4 regions of the Novosphingobium gossypii genome follow, and region 3 is predicted to be linked to each of the others. Evidence: riboswitches for the same ligand, from Rfam matches in the RefSeq annotation. Region 3 holds a riboswitch; each other region holds the start of a gene.
What was found. A riboswitch is a leader RNA that binds a small molecule or an ion and turns the genes downstream of it on or off. The one in region 3 is predicted to bind cobalamin.
Positions count from the first base shown of each region.

Region 1 (4,800 bases), on a different contig from region 3:
GCGACCCGATCTGGGGCGACGCGGGGGACGACGATGCCGCACTGGGTCACTTCGTCAAACCGCTCGGCGGCCTTGAAGGCGACGGCGCGGGTGAACAGGCGGCCATCCACTTCGGGCAGGGCCACGTTCATCGCCAGGTCGCGCGGACCCAGACCACGCGCGGCATCGCGCCAGGCGCTTTCCTCCACGCCCGCGAAGGCGACCTGCAGGATGGGGCAGTCGGCGCGTTCCAGCACGCCGCCGACGCGCGGTTCGCCGCTGGAAGAGGACGCGAAGCTGGTGGCGTTGACGATCACGTCGGGCGCGATCCCGTCCATCAGACCGGTCAGCCAGTCGATCGCGAAAGGTTCCCGCAAGGCGCGGACGTGGACGGCGGCGACGTTGAAGCCGCGCAGTCGCAACGCTGCCACCATCGCATCGACCGCGTTCAGCGTGCCCGCGATCATCAATGCGCGGTAGAACACCAGCAGCACGACCGGCGCGTCCGGCTGCCATGACGCGCGCAGGTCGGCCAGCGAGGGACGGTCGATCCCGGCGAGGTAAAGGCCCGCATCGGCCACCGGCACGGGATCGTCGGCCTGACCGCAATCGGCGTGGATCAGGCGCGCGGCGGTGCGCAGGAAGGACAGGGCGTTGGCCGTGCCGCCCTGCCGCAGGTAATCGCGCAGGTGCTCCACGGTGGCGGCGGGCAGGGTGGATGCCCGTGCCAGCGCCGGGTCTTCCTCACGCCCGTCGGCTATGGCCGCGAAGGCGATGCCGCGCTCCCGAGCCACCAGCGCGATCTCGTCAATGCCATAGGGCCAGTAACTCTTGCCGCCCAACAGCACCACGCAGACGAACTTCGCGTGCGCGATCACCTTCTCTACGTAGAGGTCGACCGAATAGGGGTGGCGCAACTGCAGCAGATTGGCGAGGCGCACGCTTGGGCTGGTCCCGGAGGGCGCCCCTTGCGGCAGTTGCGCCGCCGCTTTCGCGAAGCACGCCAGTTCGCTGTCCGCCACCGTCAGGATCACGATGTCGCCCGGCTGCTGGTCGAGGTCGATCGCCTCCTCGCCGTTGGAGATCGTGCCGGGGGTGGCGGAAAGCAGGTGCATCAGGCGGCGACGGTGCCGAGCACGTCCGCCAGCGCGGTCTCTATCGCCGCGCGGTCCAGACCCTTCTGGCCGATGATCACCAACTGGGTCCGGCGCGGTTCCTCTGCCTTCCAGGCGCGGTCGAAGAAGTGCTGGATGCGCGGACCCACGCCCTGCACGACGAGGCGGCTGGGCTTTCCGGCAAGCGCCACCATACCCTTCACGCGCAGCACGTCATGCGTGGCGATCTGTTCCCGCAGCCCCGCCAGCAGCGCGTCGAGATCGGCCACTTCGCGCCCTTCGAGGATGAAGGTGTCGAAATCGTCGTGGTCGTGATCGTCGTCGAGGCCGTCGATGTGCGACTTGCGGCTGTCGAGATCGTCCTCTGCCGCCGCGACGATGCCGAGCAGTGCGGCGATCTCGACCGCGCCGTGATCCGCGCGCACGATCTTAACGCCGGGGCGGGTATGCGAAAGGACGGTTTGCTCCACTTGCGCCAGCACGTCGGCATCGACGAGGTCGGTCTTGTTGAGCACGACCATGTCGGCGCAGCCCAGCTGTTCCTCGAACAGTTCCTCCAGCGGGCTGTCATGGTCGAGGTTGGGATCGGCGGCGCGGGCGGCAGCCAGCGCATCCTCGTCAGTGGCGAAGCGGCCAGCGGCCACCGCATCTGCATCGATCAGCGCGACCACGCCGTCTACCGTGGCGCGGGTGCGGATGTCGGGCCACTGGAACGCCTTGACCAGCGGCTTGGGCAGGGCAAGGCCGGACGTTTCGATGATGATGTGATCGGGCGGGGTGGGGCGGTCCAACAGCTTCTGCATGGTGGGCAGGAAATCGTCGGCCACGGTGCAGCAGATGCAGCCGTTGGCCAGTTCGAGGATGTCGTCCTCCGGGCAGGCTTCGTCGTTGCAGCCCTTCACCAGTTCGCCGTCGACGCCAACCTCGCCGAATTCGTTGATGACCAGCGCCAGGCGGCGGCCATGCGCGTTCTGCAGCAGGTGGCGGATAAGCGTGGTCTTGCCGGCGCCCAGGAAGCCGGTGATGACGGTGGTGGGTACTTTGCTCAAGGTCTGCACTCCCGCGCCGGCGACGTTTCGCGGCGGGGCTTACCGCCGGGCTGACGGCGGCGCAGGCAAGGGCGACGGACAGGCGCGAAGACGCCCGGCGACCCTGTCCGCTGCGGCCCCATGCCGCATGCGTGTCGTCGCTCAGACGGTGAACCGTGCCGCGGCCATCCCCTGGGCCAAAGCAAGAGCGACCGGACGCAGGCAGGTCTCCTGGCTCGCGGGTCAACGCATCGATGCACGGCCTTCCCGAAGCCTCGCATGTCGCAGCGTCCGGCCTCAGTGGCTGCTTCCCGCGCTGTGGGGAAGCGATGTGCATCGCGCTCGCCGCTTACAGTTGCAGGGACAGCTGCGGATTCGGATGGAAGACCATCCCCACCGCCTTCCCTTTTAAGCCCCTTTCGGAGCACCGGCGCGATCTTTGCCCAGACGATAAGTCCGGACCCGGTCGCGGATACCGGGGCGCAAAGGCGCGCGCAAGTGCCGTGTTGCGGCAACCTTGGCGGTCTGCGACCATTGAGCGGTAAACTGCTGAAGGAGATATCGTTTTGCCAGCCCTGCGTTTCATCGGCATTGCCGCAGCTCTGGCGTCGGTCGTGGCCGTGCCCGCACGCGCCGATCCGATGCTGGCCGACGTCTCTTACGGCCGGCCTGTCCAGCACTTTGGCTTCACCAGCCAGAGCCAGACGCTGGACATGGCCTACCTCGATGTCATGCCCGCAAAGCCCAACGGTCGGACGGCGGTGCTGCTGCACGGCAAGAACTTCTGCGCAGGCACGTGGGATACCACGATCCGTGCGCTTTCAGGCGCCGGGTACCGCGTGATTGCGCCCGACCAGATCGGGTTCTGCAAGTCGAGCAAGCCGGAGCGCTACCAGTACGGGCTGCACACACTGGCCGCCAACACACACGATCTGCTGGTGCGGCTGAAGATCGAAAAGCCGGTGATCGTCGGGCATTCGATGGGTGGGATGCTGGCGATGCGCTATGCGTTGCAGTACCCGGCCGACGTATCACAGCTGGTGCTGGTCAACCCGCTCGGGCTTGAGGACTGGCGCGCCAAGGGGGTGCCCAACACCACGGTGGACAAGCTCTACGCCGCCGAACTCAAGACCACGCGGGCCAGCATCAAGGCCTATCAGCAAAGCACGTATTATGCAGGCCAGTGGCGCCCGGACTACGACCGTTGGGTGGACATGCTGGCGTCGATGTACGCGGGGCAGGATGGCGCGATCGTGGCGTGGAACCAGGCGCTGACGTCGGACATGGTATTCAACCAGCCGGTCATCCACGAAATCCAGCGCATTTCCGTCCCGACGGTGCTGATGATCGGCGAGAAGGACAACACCGCCATCGGCAAGAACCGCGCCGATCCGGTCCTGCGCGCGACGCTGGGTGACTATCCCCGGCTGGCGCGTGCGGCAGCGGCGCGGATCGGCGGAGCGCGGCTGATCGCTTATCCCGAATATGGGCACAGCCCGCAGGTAACGGCGCCGCAGCGCTTCAACGCGGACCTTGTCAGGGCGCTGGAGTGATCCGCGCCCGGCACTCGCCAAAGCCGATGGACACATAGCCGGGGGCAGAGGCAGTGGCGGACAGTGCCACCTCGTCCCCGTCTTCCAGAAAGGTGCGGGTTTCGCCGCCCGGAAGCGCCAGCGGGTTCCTGCCCCCTTCGGACAGCTCGAGCAGGCTCCCAAAACCATCGCGGTCGGGGGCGGAGATCGTGCCGGTGCCCAGCAGGTCGCCGGGGGAGAGGTTGCAGCCGTTGGACGCGTGGTGCGTCACCATCTGCTGCACGGTCCAGTACATGTTGCTTGCCGGGCCGCTGCTGAGCCGGTGCGGGGGCAGGCCGGCATCGCGCATCGCTGGCGTGGTGAGATGCACTTCGAGCGTCACGGCCAGCGAGCCGTGCTGCTGGTCATCGGCTAGCTGCAGGTAGGGCAGGGGCTGGGGATCGCCCTCGGGCCGGAGCGGCTGGGCGATGCGGAACGGCGCCAAGGCTTCGGGCGTGACGACCCAGGGCGAGATCGTCGTGTGGAAGTTCTTGGCGAGGAACGGGCCAAGCGGCTGGTATTCCCACCCCTGAATGTCGCGCGCGGACCAGTCGTTCAGGAGGCAGAAGCCCGCGATATGTTGCGCAGCGTCGGCGATCGCGATCGGCTCGCCCAGCGTGTTGCCGGGGCCGATCCACACGCCCATCTCCAGTTCGTAATCCAGCCTTGCGGAGGGCGCGAAGACGGGCGCGTCGGCGTCCGGAGCCTTGCGCTGGCCGCGTGGGCGCACGACGGGCACTCCGGACGGGCGGATGGAGGAGGCGCGTCCGTGATAGCCGATCGGAACGTGCTTGTAGTTGGGCAGCAGCGGATTGTCGGGCCGGAACTGGCGGCCCACATTGCCGGCGTGGTGGATGCCGACGTAGAAGTCCGTGTAGTCCCCGATGCGCGTCGGAAGGTGCAGCGTGCAGGCATCAGCGGGGTGCAGCATGGGTTCGACCGTGGACTGCCGTGCCACGTCGCTCAGTAGATCGGACAGCGCCCGGCGAAGTGCCGTGCGCTCCTCCGGCGGCAGGGCCAGCAGGCGGGCAAGCGTGGGGTCGCGGCAAATGCCCGTCACATGGGTGGGCACCAGTCCGGCGTCTGCAACCGCAGCGAGGTCCAGGA
Region 1 covers NZ_JBNPXM010000001.1:1,065,400-1,070,199, reverse strand. Annotated here, with positions in the region: gene cobN (cobaltochelatase subunit CobN) at 1-1,094, opposite strand, end outside; gene cobW (cobalamin biosynthesis protein CobW) at 1,094-2,143, opposite strand; cobalamin riboswitch at 2,327-2,569, opposite strand; gene GGR40_RS05420 (alpha/beta fold hydrolase) at 2,689-3,675, shown strand; gene fahA (fumarylacetoacetase) at 3,659-4,800, opposite strand, start outside.
Region 1: linked by a shared signal. The riboswitch ahead of cobW (cobalamin biosynthesis protein CobW) and the one ahead of GGR40_RS09450 (DUF1636 domain-containing protein) in region 3 are both predicted to bind cobalamin.

Region 2 (4,800 bases), on a different contig from region 3:
CCCGGCATGGCGGCGTGCTCGACCAGCCAGGCCGCGTCCTCACGCCCGGCAGCGGCGACGGCGCGGCGTAGCTTGGGCAGGTTGCGACCGATCTTCATGACCACCAGCGCGTCGGTATCGCGGATGCGCCGCACCAGTTCGTCTTCGGGCAGGGTGGCCATCGCCACCGTCAGCACATCGTCTCCCCATGTGATCGGCAGCCCGGTGGCGTTCCACGCCCCTGCCATGCCGGTGATGCCTGGCACCACCTCCACCGGAACCTGGCCCGAAAGGCGGCTGTGAAGGTGCATGAACGATCCGTAGAAAAACGGATCGCCTTCGCACAGCACGACCACGTCTTCACCGGTCCGCGTCGCCTCCAGCAGCCGCTGCGTGCAGTCGGCGTAGAAGTCGGACAGGCAGGCATTGTAGCGCGGATCGGCCAGCGGGATCTCGGTGGTCACCGGATATTCCATCGCGATCTCTACCGCGTCGGCGCGCAGCAGGCCCTGCGCGATGCGTCGGGCGTGGCCGGATCGCCCCTTCTTGCGGAAGTAGGCGATCTGCCGCGTACCGCGCACCAGCCGGTCCGCGCGCACGCTCATCAGGTCTTCCGCGCCCGGTCCCAGCCCGACGCCGTGAACGGTGCCGCTCATTCCGCCCGGCTCGCCAGAGCGTTGATCGCGGCTACGGTGATGGCGCTGCCGCCAAGACGCCCGGCGACGATGCAGCACGGAACCGGCGCCGCCTGCCAGAGCGCGTCCTTGGACTCCGCCGCTCCCACGAAGCCCACCGGACAACCGATGATCGCCGCCGGACGTGGGCAGGCCGGATCCTGCAGCATATCGAGCAGGTGGAACAGCGCGGTAGGCGCATTGCCGATGGCCACCACCGCCCCGCCCAGATGCGGACGCCACAACTCCAGCGCGGCCGCGGATCGGGTATTGCCCATCTCGCGCGCCAGGTCCGGCACGCCCGGATCGTTCAAGGTGCAGATAACCCGATTGTCCGCCGGCAGCCGCGCGCGGGTCACCCCTTCGGACACCATGCGCGCATCGCACAGGATCGGTGCGCCCCCTGCCAGAGCCCGGCGTGCCGCGCGTGCAAAACCGTTCGAGAAGCGGATATGCGCTTCCAGCCCGACCATCCCCGCAGCATGGATCATGCGGACGGCGACAGGCTCTTCATCGCTGTCGAAGCGCATCAAATCGGCCTCGGCGCGGATGATGGCGAAGGACTGGCGATAGATCGCGGCGCCGTCCTTCTCGTAGACATGCGGCATCAGGAAGCTCCAAGGAGGACGAGGATTTCGGCGCTGTCCAACCCCCGGTACAGCGGTTCGGCATCGGCGCGGGCAGCGAAGGCAAGGTCGTAACGGCCATTGTGGCCCACTACGGTAACGTCGGCGGGGCGCGAACGGGCGCACCCCTTGCCGCAGCCGGAAACATGCAGGCCGCCCTGCACGCTCGTGCAAAGCAGCCGCGCCAGATCGCGCGTCTCCACGCTGGCTTGCGGGCAGACGGGTGCGCCCGGGCAGGCATCGACGCGCAGCAGCGGATCGGCGGGATCGGTGGTAAGACCGGGAATGTCTGGCAAAGTCGCGCCCTCGACGAAAAGCATACGCCGCGGCGTCAGACGCAGCCCGGTGACGCCCGGCGTCCGCATCAGGTCCAGCAGCACGCGCGCCTCGATCCGCGCAAAGGGCACGCCGAAGACGATCCCGCCGGGCCGCTCACCCGGCAGGATGGCCGGCAGCGCAGGGGCGGGACGGGCGTCACCAGCGGCCCAGTCGGGAAGCGGCGTATCGTGCCGGGCCATCCGCCGTGCCGCCGCGCCGCCACTGTCGACGAACCAGCGCGTCAGGGCCAGCAAAGCATCGACCTCGCTACCGACGCGCAGCGTAACACCCCGATCCCGTCCGTCCGCGCGCAGCAGCAGGCTGCCGTCACCGGCGCGCTCGATCCGGAAATCGCCGGGTTCGCACGCCAGCGCCAGACCTTCGCCCGCGTCGATGACGAAGCCCACCTTGCCCGGAAGCTGCGAAAACTCCTGCAGCCGATCGCGCAGTTCGCCAGCGATGCGCGCGGTGTCGTCGCCTGCCCGCCAGTCCGGCGCGGCGAGGATATTGCGGCGGCTTTCCTGCTCCCCATCACCGTCGACGATGTTGGCAGCGCAAAGCTGCTCCAGCAGCCTCGGCCAACAGGCCTCCTCAACGCCGCGGATCTGGAAGTTGGCGCGACGGGTCAGGTCGATCTGGCCGTTACCGTAAGCCAGCGCGGCCTCGCACAGGGCCTGCACCTCGACAGCGCTCATCCGGCCCAGATGCGGCTTTACCCGTACCAGCAGTCCGTCCCCGGCCATCATCGGATGCCAGGCATCGGGGCACCAGCCCCGCACCTGTCCTTCTCCTTGCGCCGTCACAGGCAACCCACCCCGCGCGCCGGGCCGAACCAAGGGACGGGGCTTATCGGCAGACGCCGACCGACGCGGGCCGACGGGCGGGCGCAAAAGGCACCCGGCGACGCGCGCACGTGCAGCCCCGGCCGCACCGCTTCGTCGCCCAGACGGAAGAACAACCGTGCCGTGACCATCCCCTGGACCAAGGCAAGAGCGACCAGTGCGCCGGCAGGTCTCCTGGCTCGCGGGTCACAGCTTGATGCACGCCTTCCCGGACCTTGCGGCCCAGTGGCTGCCTCCCTGAAGGAGGCGAGTGCATCGCGCTATCCGCTCACAGTTGCAGGGACAGCCGCGGATTTGGGAGCCAGGCCCCCGCACCGCATTCCCGATTAAGCCCCGTGAAGGGCACCGGCACGATCATGTCCGGCCAACGGATCGCTCCGCAGCCGGACCTGCGCCTTACAACGAACTTGCGCGGTGACCAACCGATTCCGTCGCGAATGAACCAGGGTCCGGGCGGCCGCCGTTGCGAGCCGCCCGAAGGCCGATGCTACATGGTGACCTTGGCACCTGCGTACATGTAGCGGCCCACGAAGCTGATCGGGTAGTTTGTGGACGCGATCGAGGGTTCCTGGTCGAACAGGTTGTTGGCGCCGACGAAGAAGCGGAAACGCTCATCCACGTCATAGGCGACGTAGATGTCGTGCTGCCACTTTTCCTTGTAGCGGAAATACCTGGGATCGGAGATGTCTGGGTTGGCGGCCAGTTCCTCGATCGTGTAGCGGCGCGTCTTGCTGAACCAGCTGACACCGTAGTTCACCGTCAGCTTGTCCAGCTTCCAGGTCACGTCCGCGGTCGCGTTCCACTTGGGATAGTACGATTCCTCGCGGTCCACATCGACTGTCGCGCCCGGCGTCGGGATGAACTCAAGCTTGTTGAGGTAGCCGCCCACCAGGGTCACGCCGAACGATCCGGCCCGCGCCGTGTCGAACGCATAATTCAGCTTGATGTCGGCGCCCGAGGTACGGAAATTGGCGACGTTCTGGGGCTGCACGAACCAATCCGAGATATAGCCGGTGCCGGGGGTGCGCGTGATGTTGGAGCAGTAAACGTTGTCCAGCGTCGGCTGATCGACACAAAGTTCCGCGATTTCTTCGGCGGTGGGCGTGTTGATCGCGTTCTTCAGCTTGATGTCGTACCAGTCGAACGAAGCGACCAGCCCGGGGATGAAGCTGGGGCGCACAACCACGCCGGCAGTCCAGGTCCGCGCGGTCTCTTCCTGCAGGTTGCGGTTGCCGCCCGAGAAACCGGGAAGGCTGACCGTTGCCGCCGGATCGTTTTCGGGGTTGAACGCCGCGATCTGAGCGGGCGAAAGCCCCGCCGCCTGCAGCGTCGCCTGGCAGTTGGCCACGCGGTATTGGGTGCCCTCGCCGATGAACACCGGGTCGCACGGATCGCTGATGAACGAGAAGCCGCCGTTGCGCGGGGCGAACAGTTCGGAGATGTTCGGCGCGCGCACGGCTTCGGACCACGTGCCGCGGAAAGTCACGTCGCGGATCGGGGCGTAAGTACCATCGACCTTCCAGGTGGTGGTCTTGCCCACCGTCGAGTAATCGGAAAGGCGCAGCGCCGCACCGAAGCTCAGGTTGTAGGCGAACGGTACTTCCTTCAGGACCGGCACCGAAAGCTCCGCGAAGGCTTCCTTGACGTCGAAGCTGCCGCGTTCCGGCAACTGCAGCGAGAAGTCGGCCAGTGCCCCCTGCTGCAGCAGCGCATCCGGGGTAAACTGGCTTTTTTCCTTGCGATATTCGCCGCCCAGCGCGAACCCGACCGGACCGCCCGGCAGTTCGAAGAACTGACCGAAATCGCCCGAGATCGAGCCGGACACGACATGCTGCTGGATCTTGGCGCGGTTCATGATGTCCGCGTTGATCCAGTCCACCGCCGCCTGATCGCGCACGCCGTTGCCCACCAGGTTCAGCGGGCGGCAGCCGCTGCCGGCACCGGGCGTGAAGGTGGTCGCGGGCGCATCGAAGTTGTTGGGGTCGATGTTGCCGCCCACCAGGTTCGAACGGCATACGACATTGCCCGTGGCCGGATCGACCACCGCATCGAGCGCCGCATAATAGCGATCTTCGATGCGATAGTTCGTGAGACCGATCTTCGACTTGGTCTGCCCGAAAGTGTAATAGATATCGTACCGCGCGTGATCCGAAATCTGCCCTTCGAAGCCGCCGACGAACCGCATCGTTTCGCGGTCGTTGGTCTCACCGCGAACACCCAGATCGTAGTTGTCGCGCGAGATGTAGGCGCCGTCCGCCGTCGAGGCGATGCCGGCGAACCGTTCCTGCAGGTAGGGGTTCTCAGGCGTCAGGTACGTGAAGAAATCGAACGACGGCTGCGCCTGCGTGAAGGTCTTGTTGC
Region 2 covers NZ_JBNPXM010000006.1:215,826-220,625, forward strand. Annotated here, with positions in the region: gene cobI (precorrin-2 C(20)-methyltransferase) at 1-635, opposite strand, end outside; gene GGR40_RS13345 (precorrin-8X methylmutase) at 632-1,261, opposite strand; gene GGR40_RS13350 (cobalamin biosynthesis protein CobG) at 1,261-2,376, opposite strand; cobalamin riboswitch at 2,587-2,804, opposite strand; gene GGR40_RS13355 (TonB-dependent receptor plug domain-containing protein) at 2,927-4,800, opposite strand, start outside.
Region 2: linked by a shared signal. The riboswitch ahead of GGR40_RS13350 (cobalamin biosynthesis protein CobG) and the one ahead of GGR40_RS09450 (DUF1636 domain-containing protein) in region 3 are both predicted to bind cobalamin.

Region 3 (4,800 bases):
GACGCTGGACAGGCGCGCGCGGTCCCCGTGCGCCGCGCCGGCACCGTCCGCAACGTCGCCCAGCCCGTCGAGATGCAGCGCGCCGGTCATGGCGACCCAGCCGAGGAGGCCCGCCAGCGCGCCCGTCCATGGATCACGCTGCTGCAACAGCCACCACGGCAGCGCCACTGCCCCGCCCACGACCAGCCCGGCCACCGGAAACCAGCGCATCGCTCGCGCAAAGTCGTTCGCGTCTGCCTGTACGCGGGGCAGCGGCAGCCGGGTCAGGAACTGCAGGGCGAGGATCAGTTGCTTCATGGCGCCAGCCCCACGATCTGCGCGGTGGGCGCATCGCCGGGCCACAGGCGCAGGGTCAGCAGCGCGGTGCAGGGAAGGTCGAAGGCCCAGACCTGCCGATGGTCCATGCCGCACAGCACGGAAAGCGCCGCGCGCATGGCCCCGCCGTGGGTGATGACCAGCGCCGGGCCATGGAGCCGGTCGATGGCGCGGACCACGCGGCTGCGCAAGTCGGACCATCGTTCTCCTCCGGGCGGGGCATACGCGTCGGGGTCATTCCAGAACCGTTCGTAGGCGGCAGCGTCCAGTTCGTGCACCGCGCGCCCGGTCCACTCGCCGAAATCAAGTTCGCGCCAGTCGGCATCGACGTGGTACGGGCAGCCCCGGATGGCTGCGATGTCACCGGCGGGCATGCTAGTACGACACAGATCCGATGATATCACGGTGGCGAATTCCAGCCCTTGCGCCCGCACAACGCACCGCGCGTCCTCGGTCGGCAGGGCGGGTTCGTCGACATGGCCCAGCAGGCGACCGGGGCGCTCCGGCGCGCCGTGGCGCATCAGGTGGAGCAGGGTGCCGGTCATCCGGCGGCCGGCCCGGCGCTTTCCCGCCCGGCGACTGCGGCTTCCTCGAAAGTGGCCATGCCGTTGTGGGCGGCGAGCGCAGCCTTGACCAGTGGCACCGCCAGCGCCGCACCCGACCCCTCGCCCAGCCGCAGGCCAAGCCGCAGCAATGGCTCCAGCCCCAGCGCTGCCAGCAGGCGGGCGTGCCCCGTTTCGGCAGAGCAGTGCGCGGCCAGGCAATGGTCGGTGACCTGCGCATTCGCTTGGGCCAGCGGCGCGATTGCAGCGCACGCAATGAATCCGTCCAGCAGCACCGGCACGCGCGCCAGTCGCGCCGCCAGAAACGCGCCCGCCATCGCTGCGATCTCTCGCCCGCCAAGGCGGCGCAGCGTTTCGAACGCGTCGGTACAGTGGGGGCCATGCAGCGATAGCGCCGCATCGACCGCGGCGGCCTTGCGCGCCAGCCCGTGGTCGTCGATCCCGGTGCCGCGCCCGATCCACGCGGCCGCGTCGCCGCCGAACGCCTGCGCGCACAGGGCGGCGGCGGGGGTGGTGTTGCCGATGCCCATCTCACCCACCAGCAGTAGCTGCGTGTCCGGGGCCAGCGCGGCGGCGCCCCGGTTCAGCGCGTCGAGGCATTCCTCCGCGCTCATCGCCGGTTCGCGCGCGATGTTGCCGGTGGGCCGGTCAAGATCGAGCGCGACTATCGACAGCGTTGCCCCGCAAGCCCGCGTCAGGACATTGATCGCCGCGCCCCCGGCCTCGAAATTGGCGACCATCTGCGCCGTGACTTCGGGCGGATAGGCGCTGACGCCCTGCGCCGCGACGCCGTGATTGCCGGCGAACGCTACCGCCTGCACCCGGTCCGCAGCCGGGCGCTCGCGGCCTTGCCAGCCTGCCATGAACACCGCGATATCCTCAAGCCTGCCCAGCGAACCCGGCGGCTTGGTCAGGCAGGACTGGCGCTGCAGCGCGGCGTTGCGGGCGGCCTGGTTGGTCGCAGGCAGCGCGGCAAGAGCGGCGGCAAAGGCGGCGGGATCGGCAAAGCGGGTCACGTGCAGACGAAGCCTTCAGGTGGGGTGCGGGTGATGAAGTGCCCCTTCACCCCCTGCGGCCATTCGCGGAAAGGCACACGGCCTTCCTCACTGGCGGCGTGGCGCACCGCGTATTCCAGGATGGCGCGCGCGGCGTCCGCATCGGGGGCGAAGTCGCCCAGCACGTAGCCCACCTTGCCCGGCGCGCGGATGTGGACGGTGCAGTGGCGGCTGCAGGCGAAAAGGCACGGCATGGTCTGGATCTGCACGCCCTGAAGCGCGGGGTCGGCATCCTGCACGCTGCGCATCGCCGCTTCCAGCACTGCGCCGCCGCGGCGCCCTTGCGCATCCTCCTGCGCGTTGGCGGTGTGGCGGCAGGTGTTGCATACGACCACGGACGGGCCAGCGGGGACGGGAGCCAGCATGGTCAGGGCCGGCTGCGCATGGGCGCGGCAGGAGCCGGTGCTGCGATGGAAGTCGAATGGGATTTCACGTCGGATCCTTCAGGCAAACGGCGTTACCCCGTCGGTTGCCGAAGGCGGGCAGGGTGCCGGCGCATCATGCAGCGCGGCGCCTCCCGCAGCCTTCAGGCCGGCGGAGCGATGCTGTCGTTGCACGAGGAATGGGCCCCCGTTCGGCCGGCACACCCTGTCCGGTCGAAGAACGACTGCGACCGGCAGGTCTCCTGGCTCACGGGTCATCGCCTTTTCCGACCGCCTTCTCAGGTGCTTGCGCACCCAATGGCCTGTGGTCGGATGACTCGTCCGCTTACAGTTGCAGGGGCAGCCCGGGCATTGCACCCGCGTTCCCTTTTGATCCCCTTGCGGGGAACCTGTCGCACGCAGGCACGTATCGTGCGGGCTGCCGCTGTGCAAGAGGCCGATGCTTGCGCCGATCTGCGGGAGACCATAGGTGACTGCGGGATGACGGACGATCCCGCTGTTTCCTGCCCGGCCTGGCTGGTGTCCGCTCCTGCTTCGGGGCAGGGCAAGACGCTGGTGACTGCCGCGCTCGCCCGCCGCCACCGCAATGCCGGGCGGCGAGTACGGGTGTTCAAGTGCGGCCCCGATTTCCTCGATCCCATGGTGCTCGAAGTGGCAAGCGGAGCGCCGGTCCACCAGATCGATCTGTTCATGTGCGGCGAAGACCAGTGCCGTGCCCTGCTGCACGATGCCGCGCGCGAAGCGGACGTGATCCTTGTCGAAGGCGCAATGGGCCTGTTCGATGGCGATCCTGGCGCGGCGGACATGGCGCAACGCTTCGGGCTGCCGGTGCTGGCGGTGATCGACGGCTCGTCGATGGCGCAGACCTTCGGCGCAGTGGTGCACGGGCTGGCGACGTATCGCCCCGGTGTCGAGGTCCATGGCGTGATCGCCAACCGCGTCGGCAGTGCCCGCCATGCCGAACTGTTGCAGCGGGGAATGCCGGACGCGGTGAAGTGGCTGGGAACTCTGCCTCGCGATGCAGGGGTGGCGCTGCCCGAACGGCACCTGGGGCTGGTGCAGGCGGCGGAGGTGGCGGACCTCGATGCGCGGCTGGATCAGGCGGCGGCGCTGCTGCCCGACGCCGCGCTTGACCTGCCGCCGCCGGTGCGGTTCACCCCGTCAGCAGTGGGCCATGAAGCGGATTTGCATGGTCTGCGCATCGCCGTTGCGCGGGACGAGGCTTTCGCCTTCATCTACCGCGCCAACCTGCAATGGCTGGAACGATCGGGCGCGCGGCTGGCGTTCTTCTCACCGCTGCGCGATGCGGCTTTGCCAGAATGCGACGCGCTGTGGCTGCCGGGCGGCTATCCCGAACTGCATCTACAGGAGCTTGCCGCCAATGACTCGATGCTGGCGGCGATCAGGGCGCACCATGCGGCGGGCAAGCCAATTCTGGCCGAGTGCGGGGGGATGCTCTACGCCTGCGCCTCGCTGACGGATCGGCATGGCGCACGGGCCGACCTGCTGGGACTGCTGCCGGGCCATGCGACGATGCAGGCGCGGTTCGCCGGGCTGGGGATGCAGCAGCTCGACCTGCCCGGCGGCACGCTTCGCGGGCACACGTTTCACTATTCGCGGCTGGATACGGCCCTCCTGCCGGAGGCAATGGCGAAGGCGCCGGAGGGGGCGGCGGGAGAAGCGTTTTACCGCGTCGGCTCACTCACCGCCAGCTACATGCACGGTTACTTCCCTTCCGCCCCGCAGGCGGTGGCGCGGCTGTTCGGTCAGGCTTCGACCAGCGACTGAGGTTTGGCAGCCGGCACTTCGGTGCCGCGCGGGTCTTCGCTGGCCTCGACGATGCCGGGGGCGGGGACGCGGAACACCTTGGCGCGGTCGGCCTTGTCGCCCAGGTTTTCGCTGGAGGTCAGGCTGATCAGCCAGGGCGACAGGAACAGGCCGACGATGATCGGCGAGAGCCACACCGCCGTCGTCGTATCTAGAAACGCGGTTGCCGTCAGCGCCGCGCCCAGCAGCAGATGCTCGCGCAGGTCGGGCAGCACTTCGCGCACGGTGATGCGGCGGGCATCGCGGGCCTGGGTGTTCCAGCCCGCCGAGATGCCCAGCAGCAGCCCCAGCAGCGCCTTGGTCTGGGTGACCATGGTGATCGGCGCCAGCAGCATCGCCAGCACCGTCTCAAGCGCCACCGAACGCACGATCGCAAAGGCGCCGCCGAAGCTGGCGCGCCGTTCGCGATCGGCCAGCATCCATACCAGCCCCATGACCTTGGGCCCGAACAGCAGCACCACAGTCAGCGCCAGCACGCTGGGCGGCGCCAGGTTGACGAAGCCGCCGTCCTGATGCGTTGCCACCTGCCCGATCATGGTGATGATCAGCAGCAGCCAGCCGGGTGACGTCAGATAGGCGGAAGCGCCGATCAGGAGGTGCAGACGGCTGGCCCAATGCAGGCCCGAAGCGCCCAGCAACTGGAGGTGCTGCAGGTTG
Region 3 covers NZ_JBNPXM010000003.1:383,045-387,844, forward strand. Annotated here, with positions in the region: gene GGR40_RS09435 (adenosylcobinamide-GDP ribazoletransferase) at 1-297, opposite strand, end outside; gene GGR40_RS09440 (histidine phosphatase family protein) at 294-860, opposite strand; gene cobT (nicotinate-nucleotide--dimethylbenzimidazole phosphoribosyltransferase) at 857-1,894, opposite strand; gene GGR40_RS09450 (DUF1636 domain-containing protein) at 1,891-2,298, opposite strand; cobalamin riboswitch at 2,532-2,724, opposite strand; gene GGR40_RS09455 (cobyrinate a,c-diamide synthase) at 2,797-4,104, shown strand; gene mdoH (glucans biosynthesis glucosyltransferase MdoH) at 4,083-4,800, opposite strand, start outside.

Region 4 (4,800 bases), on a different contig from region 3:
TCTTTCGAGGATGGGGCCGAGGCTGGAGTGTGCTCATGGCCTCAGAAGCTCAGGCCGTAGCTCATCCGCAGCGTGCGCGGCACGCCCCGGCTGAAGTAGAGGAAGCGGCTGTTGCTGCCATCCAGCGCGCCCTGGTCGGTCACCGCCGACTGATAGCCCCGTGTTGCATATTCCCGGTTGAACAGGTTCTCGACATTGACGCCGAAGCGGTTCCGGCGCGCCGCACCGTCGACGTAGAGGTAGGCCCCGGCGTCCACCAGCGCGTAGTTGCCATAGTTCCGGCGGCCGAAGCCCGAAGCGGTGGACCATACGTCGCCGATCCAGTTGACCGAGAGATTGGCGCCGAACGGCAGGTCCGCCGGCGCATAGGCAAAGGTACCCTTCGCGTATTGTCGGGGATTGCGGTCAAGCTGGGTGGACGATCCCCTCTCGCGCACGCGGGCGTAGGTATAGCTGGCATTGAGGCTCCAGCCCCCGGCCATCTGCGCCGTCAGTTCGAATTCGCCGCCCTGCGAGCGGACCTTGCCGTCGAGGTTGGCGTAAGTGCCGTTTGGATAGGCCGGGTTGTCGTAATCGTAGTCGATCATGTTGGTGATGCGGCGATTGAAGTAGGTCGCTTTCCAGCCCAGCGTGACCGCGCCTGCCGGGAAAATTCCGCCCGCGGAAAGGTTGAGGTTGAGGCTCTGCTCCGGGCTCAGGTTCGGGTTGCCGATCTCGCAGCAGGGGTCGTTGCCATAAAGCTGCGAGGCGTCGGGAAGTACGAAGGAGGTGCCGCCGTTCGCCTCGACATAGAGCGCGTCGGCAAAGTCGTAGCGGCCGGACAGGTTCCAGATCGTCTTCTTCGCCCCGTCCGTGCGGTTGTAGCGCAGGCCCGCGGCAAGGCGGCCCTTCGAGGAAATCTCGTCGGTGGTACGGACCTGGAAGATTCCGGCATGGACCTGCTCGCTGGTCGGCGCGATCAGCAGCACGTCATCACGCCCGCTGAAGTTCTGGAAATCATAGCCCAGCAGGTACTCGAGGCCGGGATGGAGATGCAGCTTGACCACCGCGCTGCCGCCCCAATCGCGATAGCCCCAGAACGTGCCTGCCGGGTAGATCACTTGCGGTTGCAGGTCGGGAAGCGAATTGCGGATCTGGACGTAGGCCGTCTTCCAGTCATGGAAATAGCCCTTGAGGAAGAACTGCACGGCGTCGCTGCCGGTGTAATCGAGGCGGACGCTGGCGATTTCCTCGTTGCGATCGTTGCGGCTCTCGCGGATGCGCGTGGGCGAGAGGTTGTCGAGGTTGGCCTTGGTGTGCTGGTACTGGGCATTGAGCACCAGATCGGGGGCGAGGTCGTACTGGTACTTGAGACCAGCCGACCACAAGTCGTAGCCGAGGTGGCGATCGGTGAGGCTGGGCTGATAGGCGCTGTAAGGCGTGTAGCCTTCCGACCGGTTATGCGAAGCATAGGCCACGAAGCGGTGGTTGCCTGCCGCGCCGCGCAAGTAGCCATCTACCGTGGTGCCGCCCCAGGAATCCACGGAGGCATTGACCTGGCCGTTAAAATCGTCGGTAAAGCCGCGCGTCACCACGTTGATGACACCCGCCGAAGCCTGCGTGCCGTAGAACAGGCTTTCCCCGCCGCGCAGCACTTCGATACGCTCGATCATGCTGGCAGCAAGCGTGTCGTTGGGCGATGTTCCGCCATAGAGGCGGTTGTTGAGGCGGATGCCGTCCATCGTCCAGAGCACGTCCTGCGTGCGCGAACCCTGCAGCGACACATCGACGTAGGTGAACGGCCCGTTACGGGCGCGAATGTAGAGCCCAGGTACTGATTCCAGCGCCTTGACCACGTCTACCGCGCCGCTGCCCTTGATCTGCGTTTCGCTGACGGTCACCACGTCGTTGCCGTAGCGGGAAAGCTCTTGCGGCAGCGTTTCTTCAAGGCTGGTGCCGGTGACAACGATGGCCTGATCTTCACCGGTTTCCTCGGCACAAACCTGCGTGCTCCAGGCAAGACCAAGCGCCACGGCAAGCGCCGTGTGCGAAATTGTAGCGAACTTCATCTTATCCCCCTGTCGAGCGCCATGCGATCCGGAGCAGGGGTCTGCCGTTCACGAACGGCCGGCGCACCGACCGGCCGGGCGCCCATAACGAAGGGACGACCGCTCAGCGCACCGTGCGGCCCCTGCCGCTGGTTCGTCGCTCAGACGGAGAAACACCGTGCCCTGGCCATCCCCTGGACCAAAGCAAGAGCGACCGGACGCAGGCAGGTCTCCTGGCTCGCGGGTCATAGCTTGATACACGGCCTTCCCAGGCCTCGCAGGATTTAGCGTCCGGCCCAGTGGCTACGGCAGGGGCCCTTGCCCTGCCGCGTGATGTGTATCTCGCTCACCGCTTACAGTTGCAGGGACAGCCTCGGATTCGAGGATCGCAACCCTCTCACCGTGTTCCCATTTTAAGCCTCTTTCGAGGCACCGGCGCGATCTTGTCCGCCATCCCTCACGGGGAAAACGGATGAGACGAGCTAGCCGGAGAGCGCACTGCGCGCAAGCGGGATTTGCCAGGAAGCCGACCTTTCCGGCGTAAGCCGGAGCAGTGCCCCTAAGCACGGGCCACGCCGATTTGATAGGATTCCTTTAGGCCAGCAAACGCAGCGCATTGATCACCATCATCAAGTTCCTTCTCCTCAATGGCTGGGGAGGAAACCATTCATTGGGCGACTTCCTCCCACAGTCCATCAGTGAGCCTTCGGCGCGACGTTAGATCCATCGGGCTGGCGCTGCGGTTCACCGAGCGGTACGTCCTTGCGACCGTACCGCGCATAGAGCGTAGGCAACACGAACAGCGTCAGCAGCGTGGCCGAGATCAGCCCGCCGATGACAACCGTGGCCAGCGGCTTTTGCACTTCGGCGCCTGCACCCGTTCCCAACGACATCGGCACAAAGCCGAGGCTGGCAACGAGCGCGGTCATGACGACCGGACGCAGGCGCTGGATAGCCCCGGTTCGAGCGGCTTCTGCCCGATCCATGCCTTTGCGCATTAGGTCCTGGATCGAGGAGACCATGACAAGGCCGTTGAGCACCGCGATGCCCGATAGCGCGATGAAGCCAACGGCTGCGGCGATGGAAAAGTCCATGCCACGCAGGAACAGCAGCAGCACGCCGCCCACTAGTGCCAAGGGCACTCCGGTGAACACGATCGCAGCATCGCGTACCGATCCCAGCGCGCCGTAAAGCAGAAGAAGGATCAGCGCGAAGCAGGCCGGGATCACGAGTTGCAGGCGGTCGCGTGCGGAAGCGAGGTTCTCGAACTGGCCACCCCATTCCAGATAGCTGCCTGCAGGCAGGCGGACATCTCTGGCGATGGCAGCCTGCGCATCGGCGACCACGCTGCCCACATCACGGCCACGCACGTTGGCCTGAACGACGACACGGCGCTTGCCGTTCTCCCGGCTGATCTGGTTGGGCCCATCGACGACGCTGATATCCGCGATGCTGGAGAGCGGCACGAACTGCAGGCCGGCCCCGCTGGAGGAAACCGGAACCTGCACCTGCTGGAGCAGCCCGATGTCCGAACGCTGGGTTTCGGAGAGACGGATCACCACCGGGAAGCGGCGGTCGCCTTCGAAGATCATGCCAGCCTCGCGTCCACCGAGTGTCGCAGTGACGATGTCCTGCACATCCTGCGCCGTGACCCCGAGCCGTGACATGGCGTCGCGGTTGACGCGAATGTCGAGCATGGGAAGGCCCGTGGTCTGCTCCACCTTCACGTCGGCAGCGCCCGGCGTGCGGCGAAGCACGCCTGCGATCTTCTCGGCGGTGGCGTTCATCGCGTTGAAGTTCTCGCCGAACACCTTCACCGCCACGTCACCGCGCACACCGGCGATGAGCTCGTTGAAGCGCATCTGGATCGGCTGCGTGATCTCGTAGGCATTGCCGGGGAACTTGTTCAGTTCCTTTTCCATGCGCGCGATGAGGTCGTCCTTGGTCACGCTCTTGTCCGGCCACTGGTCATGGGGCTTCAGGATCACGAACATGTCGGTGGCGTTGGGCGGCATGGGGTCCGAGGCCAGTTCGGCGGTGCCGGTCTTGGAGAAGACGAACTGCACTTCCGGCTGCTTCGACACCATCTTCTCGATCGGGACCTGCATGGCCTGGCTCTGCTGGACAGAGGTCGCCGGAATGCGCAGGGCCTGGATCAGGAGATCGCCCTCGTCGAGCTGCGTCAGGAACACCTGGCCCAGCGTCATAAAGGCAGCGATGGCGACGACGAACCCGACGACACCGGAGCCTACGGTGAGCACCGGGCGCTTCATGGCCTCGTCCAGACCCGGCTCATAGCGAGCCTTGAGCCAGGACATGATGCGGCCTTCCTTCTCCTCGACCCGGTTGGACAACCAGATCGCGATTGCCGCCGGCACCGCCGTGAGCGAAAGCACGAAGGCAAAGGCCAGCGCGATAATGACAGTCAGTGCCATCGGCACGAAGGTCTTGCCCTCCACGCCGGTCAGCGTGAGCAGCGGCACGTAGACGAGGATGATGATCGCCTGCCCGTAGACCGAGGGACGGATCATCTCACGCGCCGCCGTAGCGACGGTGGTAAGCCGTTCCTGAACCGTGAGCAGGCGAGCGTTGTAGTGCTGCTCATCGGCGATACGCCGGAGCGCGTTCTCGACGATGATGACCGCGCCGTCGACGATGAGGCCGAAATCGAGGGCACCAAGGCTCATGAGATTTGCGGAGACCCCGGTGCGCAGCATGCCGAAGCTGGTCAGCAGCATGGTGACCGGAATGACCATCGCGGCAATCAGCGCAG
Region 4 covers NZ_JBNPXM010000023.1:13,386-18,185, reverse strand. Annotated here, with positions in the region: gene GGR40_RS21900 (PepSY domain-containing protein) at 1-37, opposite strand, end outside; gene GGR40_RS21895 (TonB-dependent receptor plug domain-containing protein) at 42-2,048, opposite strand; cobalamin riboswitch at 2,234-2,479, opposite strand; gene GGR40_RS21890 (efflux RND transporter permease subunit) at 2,723-4,800, opposite strand, start outside.
Region 4: linked by a shared signal. The riboswitch ahead of GGR40_RS21895 (TonB-dependent receptor plug domain-containing protein) and the one ahead of GGR40_RS09450 (DUF1636 domain-containing protein) in region 3 are both predicted to bind cobalamin.